DNA from 2 places in the Stenotrophomonas sp. YJH_SMC_82 genome. Region 1 is predicted to be linked to the other one. Evidence: riboswitches for the same ligand, from Rfam matches in the RefSeq annotation. Region 1 holds a riboswitch; the other holds the start of a gene.
What was found. Region 1 has a riboswitch for glycine ahead of gcvP (aminomethyl-transferring glycine dehydrogenase). Riboswitches for the same ligand answer to the same signal wherever they lie in the genome.
Positions count from the first base shown of each region.

Region 2: linked by a shared signal. The riboswitch ahead of AC5P53_RS02010 (trimeric intracellular cation channel family protein) and the one ahead of gcvP (aminomethyl-transferring glycine dehydrogenase) in region 1 are both predicted to bind glycine.

Region 1 is NZ_JCAFSE010000001.1:1,145,953-1,150,273, reverse strand. Features, by position in the region: gene AC5P53_RS05085 (multidrug effflux MFS transporter) at 87-1,313, opposite strand; glycine riboswitch at 1,613-1,715, shown strand; gene gcvP (aminomethyl-transferring glycine dehydrogenase) at 1,778-4,321, shown strand, end outside.
Region 2 is NZ_JCAFSE010000001.1:437,678-441,998, reverse strand. Features, by position in the region: gene AC5P53_RS02030 (NAD(P)/FAD-dependent oxidoreductase) at 1-120, shown strand, start outside; gene AC5P53_RS02025 (hypothetical protein) at 213-629, opposite strand; gene AC5P53_RS02020 (nuclear transport factor 2 family protein) at 633-1,064, opposite strand; gene AC5P53_RS02015 (GIY-YIG nuclease family protein) at 1,209-1,484, opposite strand; glycine riboswitch at 1,525-1,614, shown strand; glycine riboswitch at 1,628-1,733, shown strand; gene AC5P53_RS02010 (trimeric intracellular cation channel family protein) at 1,816-2,433, shown strand; gene AC5P53_RS02005 (3-deoxy-7-phosphoheptulonate synthase) at 2,696-3,769, opposite strand; gene AC5P53_RS02000 (hypothetical protein) at 4,064-4,321, opposite strand.

The DNA.
Region 1 (4,321 bases):
GGCTGGCTGGAGTGCCCAGCCTAGTCCGGCGGTTTCCCGTCGCAAGCGTTGCGGGCGTCGTAGCCTGCCCTACCCCTGCGCGCTGCTCAGTGACCCGTGCAGGCTGCCTGCGCCGCGCGTTCGCGCCGGTGTTCCCAGTACCAGAACACGAAGCCGGCGCCGAAGAACCCAGCCTGGCCCAACGCCAGGTGCAGCGGGCTGGCGCTGAGCAGCGGCGACACCACGCCGGCCACCACGGTGCTGATCATCAGCTGCACGAAGGCCTGCAGCGACGAGGCCAGGCCGCGCTGGTGCGGGTACATGTCCAGCACCGCCAGCGCCAGGATCGGGAAGATCAGCGCCATGCCCATGCCACCCAGGAAGATCGGCAGCACCGCCCACGGCAGCACGAACTGCGGCGCCAGCGCCACGTAGCCGACGTTCAGCAGCACCGACAGCGCGCACAGGCCGAAACCAATGGATACCTGGCGGGTGGGCGTGGTGTGCCCGGCCATGCGCCCGGACAGGAACGAGCCGGTGGTCATGCCGCCGATGGTGGGGATGAACAGCCAGGCGAAACCGCCCTCGCCCAGGTGCAGGTGCTGCATCACGAACACCGGTGCCGAGGAGATGTACAGGAAGATGCCACCGAAACCGATGCTGCCGGCCAGCGCCAGGCGCAGGAAGCGCGGATTGAAACCGATGCGCACGTAATCACGCATCAGCACCCGCGGCGACAACGGAACGCGCGCTTCGAGCGGATGGGTCTCCGGCAGGTAGCGGGCGGTGGCCGCCAGCAGAACCAGTGCGAACACCACCAGGAACCAGAAGATCAGCGGCCAGCCAGCACCGCTGAGCAGGATCCAGCCACCGATGATCGGCGCGATCGCCGGGGCGATGCCGAACAGCATCGACACCTGGCTCATCAGCCGCTGCGCGTCGTGACCGTGGTACAGGTCGCGGATCACCGCGCGGCCGACGATCATGCCGACGCCTGCGGACAGGCCCTGCAGGGCGCGGAACCCCAGCAGCGTGGTCAGATCGGTGGACAGCGCACAGCCGACCGAGGCGCCCACGAACACCACCAGGCCGCCGAGGATCACCCGCTTGCGGCCCCAGGCATCGGACAGCGGGCCGTGTGCCAGGCTCATCAGGCCGTAGAACAGCAGGTACACGCTGATGGTCTGCTGCACCGCCACCTCGTCCACCGCCAGGCGCTGGGCCAGCTGCGGGAACGCGGGGAAGATGGTGTCGATCGAGAACGGACCGAACATGGCCAGGCCGGCGAGCAGCAGGGCCATGCGGCGGGTGGAAGGAGCAACAGCGGCGGTCATGGAGAAGGCGTCCGGCAGGGCCATGCGCGGCACGCACGGCGGGCGCCAGTCCCCTGCAGCAGGGACGGCGCCAGATGAATTCGGGTATCCGCCCATCATAGGTGGGGATTGCGCCTGATGCCATGCAGCAGTGCACAAAACGCACGGGCGGGCCATCGGCCATTCAGGCGCCGCGGCCGGGCCCGCAGGCGGCTGGCGCGCCCGCAACGGGCTATAATCGGCGGGCAACACGGTGGGAGAAGCGGAACACCGCTGCCGAAGGCGCAACGCCCGTAATCGCTCAGGCCCGATACCACCCGTAACACAACTCTGGAGAGACCGGTTCGATCCGGCGCCGAAGGGGCACGAAGCCGCGGTTTTCCGCGCTTCCAAACTCTCAGGCAAAAGGACAGAGGGGCGCCCCGCAGACCGCCGACCGGCGGCTTGTGCCCGTGCGTGTGCCCTTTCCTGACGGATCCTTCGCCATGTCCCAGAACACCCCTTCCCTGCGTGAGCTCGAGCACCACAATGCGTTCGTCGAGCGCCACATCGGCCCCAACGATGCCGAGATCGCGCAGATGCTCGACGTCGTCGGCCACGCGTCGCTGGATGCGATGACCGATGCCATCGTACCGGCCAAGATCAAGTCGCCGGCGCCGCTGGCACTGCCGGAATCGATGACCGAAGTGCAGGCACTGGCGAAGATCCGTGCGATCGCCGACAAGAACACCGTGCTGCGCAGCTTCATCGGCCAGGGCTACTACGGTACCCACACGCCGAACGTGATCCTGCGCAACATCCTGGAAAACCCGGCCTGGTACACCGCCTACACCCCGTACCAGGCCGAGATCTCGCAGGGCCGCATGGAAGCGCTGATCAACTTCCAGACCCTGTGCGCCGACCTCACCGGCATGGAAATCGCCAACGCCTCGCTGCTGGACGAAGCCACCGCCGCAGCTGAAGCGATGACCCTGGCCAAGCGTTCGGCCAAGTCGAAGTCGGACACCTTCTTCGTGCACGACGCCGTGCACCCGCAGACCCTGGAACTGCTGCGTACCCGCGCCGAGCCCATGGGCATCGTGCTGCGCGTCGGCACCCCGGCCGAGGCACTGGAAGCAGAAGCCTTCGGCCTGCTGCTGCAGTACCCGGACACCTTCGGCCAGATCGGCGACTACAAGGCGCTGGTCGAGGCCGTGCACGCGCGCGGCGGCCTGGTGGCCGTGGCCACCGACCTGCTGGCGCTGACCCTGCTGGCCGCCCCGGGCGAATGGGGTGCGGACATCGTGGTCGGCAACAGCCAGCGTTTCGGCGTACCGTTCGGCTTCGGCGGCCCGCACGCCGCATTCATGGCCTGCCGCGACGCCTACAAGCGCTCGATGCCGGGCCGCCTGATCGGCGTCTCGGTCGATGCCCAGGCCAACCCGGCCTACCGCCTGACCCTGCAGACCCGCGAGCAGCACATCCGCCGCGAGAAGGCCACCTCCAACATCTGTACCGCACAGGTGCTGCTGGCGGTGATGGCCTCGATGTATGCCGTGTACCACGGCCCGGAAGGCCTGACCCGCATCGCCCGGCGTACCCACCGCCTGGCCTCGATCCTGGCCGCCGCGCTGCGCGAGGCCGGCGTGCAGGTCGGTGGCGACTTCTTCGATACGCTGCACATCACCGGCGTGCATGCCGATGAGATCCACGCCAAGGCACGCGCCGCCGGTTACAACCTGCGCGCGATCGACAGCGACTCGGTCGGCATCAGCCTGGACGAGACCGCCACCCGCGGCGACGTGGTCGCGCTGGCCGCCGTGTTCGGCGCGCAGGCCGACATCGATGCGCTGGATGCCAGCACCGCCGACGCACTGCCGGCCGGCCTGCTGCGCCAGTCCGCGTTCCTGACCCATCCGGTGTTCAACACCCACCACAGCGAGCACGAACTGCTGCGCTACCTGCGCTCGCTGGCCGACAAGGACCTGGCGATGGACCGCACGATGATCCCGCTGGGCTCGTGCACCATGAAGCTCAACGCCACCGCCGAGATGATCCCGGTGACCTGGCCGGAGTTCTCGCAGATCCACCCGCTGGTGCCGGCCGACCAGGCGCTGGGCTACAAGGAACTCATCGACACGCTGGAAGCGATGCTGGTCGAATGCACCGGCTATGACGCGGTCAGCCTGCAGCCGAACTCCGGCGCGCAGGGCGAGTACGCCGGCCTGCTGGCGATCCGCGCCTACCACCGCTCGCGCGGCGAAGGCCACCGCGACATCTGCCTGATCCCGGATTCGGCGCACGGCACCAACCCGGCCTCGGCGCAGATGTGCGGCATGAAGGTGGTGGTGACCAAGACCGATGCCAACGGCAACGTCGACGTCGAGGACATCCGCCTCAACGCCGAGAAGTACAGCGACCGCCTGGCCGCGATCATGATGACCTACCCGTCCACGCACGGCGTGTTCGAGGAAGAGGTGGTGGAGATCTGCGAGATCATCCACAAGCACGGCGGCCAGGTGTACACCGACGGTGCCAACATGAATGCCCTGGTCGGCGTGGCCAAGCCGGGCAAGTGGGGGTCGGACGTTTCGCACCTGAATCTGCACAAGACCTTCTGCATCCCGCACGGCGGTGGCGGCCCGGGCGTCGGCCCGTGCGCGGTCAAGGAGCACCTGGCCCCGTTCCTGCCGGGCAAGCTGGGTGACAACGGCCCGGTCGGCATGGTCAGCGCGGCCAGCTTCGGCAGCGCCTCGATCCTGCCGATCAGCTGGATGTACATCGCGATGATGGGCCGCGACGGCCTGCGCAAGGCCACCCAGGTCGCGCAGCTCAACGCCAACTACATCGCCAAGCGCCTGGCCCCGCACTTCAAGACCCTGTACACCGGCCGCAACGGCCTGGTGGCGCACGAGTGCATCCTGGACGTGCGCCCGCTGGAGAAGACCAGCGGCATCGGTGCCGAGGACGTGGCCAAGCGCCTGATCGACTTCGGCTTCCATGCCCCGACCCTGAGCTTCCCGGTGGCCGGCACGCTGATGGTGGAGCCG
Region 2 (4,321 bases), 710 kb from region 1:
ATCGGCTTCCGCAACCGCATCGTGGTGCTGCTGAACTGGGCGGTCGCGTACTGGAGCTACCAACGCAGCGCGCGCATCATCTTCGGTGATGATCAGGACGACCGGCGGCCGAGGCGGTAAGGCCGCACGCAACAGGGGTCGGATCCCTTTCCGCGGGAAAGGGCTCTGACCCCGTCAACAAACATGGAGCGCCATCCACGCATGGCGTGGATCTACTTCCGGCAGAAGTCCTCCTTCCTCGCGGTGTCCGCAATCTGCGCGGTACTCCAATGCCGGGTGATCCAGATCGCCAACGCGGTGCTGCTGAGATGCCAGCGCAGCATGCCGCGCCGAGGTTGCCGCCACAGGTGGCGCCGGGCAATCCAGAAGGCCTCCCGCTCCACTTCAGGCACCTTGTTCTTCATCCCGTCCTTGTCGAAGAACTGGGCGGTGAAGCGCCAGGGGTTCATCGGCTGGTATCCCGCCCGTGGCTCACCGCTGCACGCAGCCACACCACTGGGCGCGCGGTCGGCCGGCTTCGGCCGACCGTCCACCAATGCCAGCCCGAGCAGATACAGCAGGCCAGGCAGCAGCGCGATGCCGGCGACCAGCACGACGACGGAGATCCATGCGTTGCCGGCGGCACGCATCGCTCAGTGCGCCTTCGGTTTCGGGTACCACAGTGCGTTGACGATGACCCAGCGCTGGTCGAAACGCCCCATGTGGAAGTAGTCGACGAACCACGGGGTTTCCAGCCGCACCGAGGCCGCGTTGCCGGTCACGTCCAGCACCGTGCAGCGGCGATCCCATTGATCCTTCGGGGTCTTCAGCGCGCCCTGTTTCGTCAACGAGACCAGCTCTTCCTTCGACATCCGGCGCAGGCCCAGGCGCTCGTCGGGTGTATCGCCGAGGACCGCGCGCTTGGCCAGGTCCGGGTGCAGCGAACGGGCGACGCGCTGCGGATCGGCCTCCAGCTGGCCATCGACGTGGTCGTGGCAGGTGGCTTCGATGGCCGCGATCGTGGCGGGGTCGGCGGCAGGGCTCGTTGCTGCGGAGAGAGCGAATAGCAGGGCGATCGTGGACATCCGGGTCTCCAGCTCTGGGCGCGGGGCGATCATCGCATGGACCGGGTAGCCCATCCACGCAGGGCGTGGATCTACTGTAGAGCCGAGCCCGTGCTCGGCTCCCGCATCGGGCAGACGGAACAACAGCCGAGCGTGGGCTCGGCTCTACAGAAGCGCAGGATCCGTTGCCTGCAGCCAGGCCAGCTTGCGTTCGCGGGGCTGCTGCTTGAGTTGCCACTCGGCCCGCGAGGCGGCGGCCCGGTCCGGGTATTCGCGCACGGCCAGCACGCGCAGCGGCGGCCGGGCCCGGGTGTAGCGCGCGCCCTTGCCGGCCTGGTGGGCGGCGAAACGCGCCTCCACATCGGTGCTGATGCCGGCGTAATAGCTGCCATCGCGGCATTCGAGCAGGTACAGGAACCACGGGCGGACGGACGAGGCCATGCCTGGATTATGCCGTGCTGCACTGCAGCGGATATACTGGCACCCGAATGCAGGAGAGAGGCGCCGCGCTGGCGCCCGCCGAAGGCGCAGGCTCCCATGATCGCTCAGGCCGGTGGGCTGGAATCCCACCAACCATGCATTCGACTCGCCGAGCTGGAGAGAGGTCACCGGGCATGCCCGGGGCGATCCGCCGAAGGGGCACGCGGCCCATGCCGCTGAACTCTCAGGCAAAAGGACAGCGGGAGCGGCACCGGTCATCGTCATCCCGTCATTGCGCAGGCAGTGGCGGTGGTCGCGCATGGCCGGCCCCACCGCGCCCGGAGCCTGTCCCATGCTGCTGTCCATCATCTACCTGATCGCCATTTCCGCCGAAGCCATGACCGGCGCACTGTCCGCCGGCCGCCGCCGCATGGACCTGTTCGGCGTGGTCATGATCGCCTGCGTCACCGCCCTCGGGGGTGGTTCACTGCGCGACATCCTGCTCGGCCACTACCCGCTGGGCTGGGTGAAGCACCCCGAGTACCTGGGCTTCACCGTGTGCGCGGCGCTGATCGCCACCTGGGTGGCGCGCTGGATGCACCACTTCCGCCGCACCTTCCTGGTGCTCGACGGGCTGGGCCTGATCGCCTTCACCCTGATCGGCTGCTCGATCGCGCGCGAAGCCGGCCATGCAATGCCGATCGTGCTGATCGCCGGCATGCTGACCGGCGCGTTCGGCGGGGTGCTGCGCGACATCCTCTGCAACGAGGTGCCACTCATCTTCCAGAAGGAGCTGTACGCGATCATCGCGCTGCTGACCGGCGCGGCCTATCTGTTGCTGCTGCACTGGGGCGTGGCCGATGCCACCGCGATCCTGTGCTGCCTCGGCGGCGGCTTCGCGTTGCGCCTGCTGGCGATCCACTACCGCTGGGAAATGCCGAAGTTCGTGTACCACGACGAAGTGCATTGAGCCTCTTCGTAAAGTCGAGCCATGCTCGACTGCTCTTTGCAGGAAACCAACGCGCTTCGCGCGCAGGTCGGGCATGGCTCGACGCTACAGGAAGCGGTATCACCACCCCGGCGATGTACCTGGCGCTGTCGCTCATGCGCAGCGCCAGGCGCATCGCCGGTGCAGATGGGCCGGCCTCCAACTCCGACCGGCCCTGATCGCGGCCGCACCCCCGCAGGCGCTGGCCGCCATCCACACACGTGCCGCACTCAGGCGGCTTCGATCAGGCTGCTTCGGACACCTTCACGTCGCGACGGGCGCGCACGGCCGCAGCCAGACGCTCCAGCACCGTCACGGTGGTGTCCCAGTCGATGCAGCCATCGGTGATGCTCTGCCCGTAAACCAGCGGCTGGCCTTCCACCAGTTCCTGGCGGCCACCGACCAGATGGCTCTCGATCATCACGCCAACGATGCGCTGTTCGCCGTCTTCCAGCTGAACAACAATGTCTTCGATCACCTTCGGCTGGTTCTCGGGGTTTTTCAGGCTGTTGGCGTGGCTGGCGTCGATCATCAGGCGCGTCGGCAGCTTGGCCTTGGCCAGCACCTGGCAGGCGTCGGCGACGCTGCCGGCGTCGTAGTTCGGCTGCTTGCCGCCACGCAGGATCACATGGCAATCCGGATTGCCGGTGGTCGACACGATGGCGGTGCCGCCCTGCTTGGTGACCGACAGGAAGTGATGCGGGTTGGACGCCGCACCCACCGCGTCAGCGGCGATCTTGACGTTGCCATCGGTGCCGTTCTTGAAGCCGACCGGGCACGACAGCCCCGAGGCCAGCTCACGATGCACCTGGCTTTCGGTGGTACGCGCGCCGATCGCGCCCCACGCCACCAGGTCGGCGATGTACTGCGGCGAGATCACATCGAGGAATTCGACACCGGCCGGCAGGCCGAGCTTGTTGATGTCGCGCAGCAGGCCGCGTGCGATGCGCAGGCCCTTGTCGATCCTGAAGCTGCCGTCCAGGTCCGGGTCGTTGATCAGGCCCTTCCAGCCCACCGTGGTGCGCGGCTTCTCGAAGTACACACGCATGACGATTTCCAGTTCGCCGGCCAGCGCGTCGCGCAGCGGCTTCAGGCGCTGGGCGTATTCGATGGCGGCCTTCGGGTCGTGGATCGAGCACGGGCCCACCACCACTGCCAGGCGGTCGTCACGGCCGTGCAGGATCTGGTGCAGGGCCGCGCGCGAGGCGCTGACGGTGTCGGAGGCTTCATCGTCACAGGGCAGCATCGCCAGCAGCTGGGCAGGCGGTGTCAGCGGTTCGATGGTGCGGATGCGCAGGTCGTCGGTGTGCGGGGGCATTGCAGGAGATCTCCGGAACGTTGGGGTCCCCAGCGTGGCGGCATGAAAAAAGCCGCCAGGTTCGCTGGCGGCTTTCGGGAATGCGTCTGAAGCTTTCTTCAGGATGAGCGCAGTCCTTCCTCCGCCAGTGGCTTCGGAAAGTAATACCAGTAAAAGCGGGTGGCGGCTGCGTTCATGGGGTGTATTGATAGCACAGCTTTTGCGCAGTGCAAAATGTTTCATCCGCAACCGCGGGTGCGGTTCAGCGAGGCGCGCGCCGGCGCTGCCCACGCGGCAGCAGCCACGCAAAGCCGCTCATTTGCCATGCACTTCCACGTCCAGCAACAGGCCTTCGTGGATGTCGGCCCAGCGCTCCAGCACGCGGTCCAGCTCCTGCCTGGCCTCGTCCAGCTGCTCGGGATTGAGCAGGGAACGGGCGGTGTAGAGGTCGGAGACCAACCGCCGCAGGGCCGCCTCCGGGATGGCCACCGACGGCCCTTCCCGCCCCGGCAACTGCAATGCCGGGCTGTCGCCAAGCGGGCCGAACAGCGTGACCTGGAGCGTGCTCTGCAT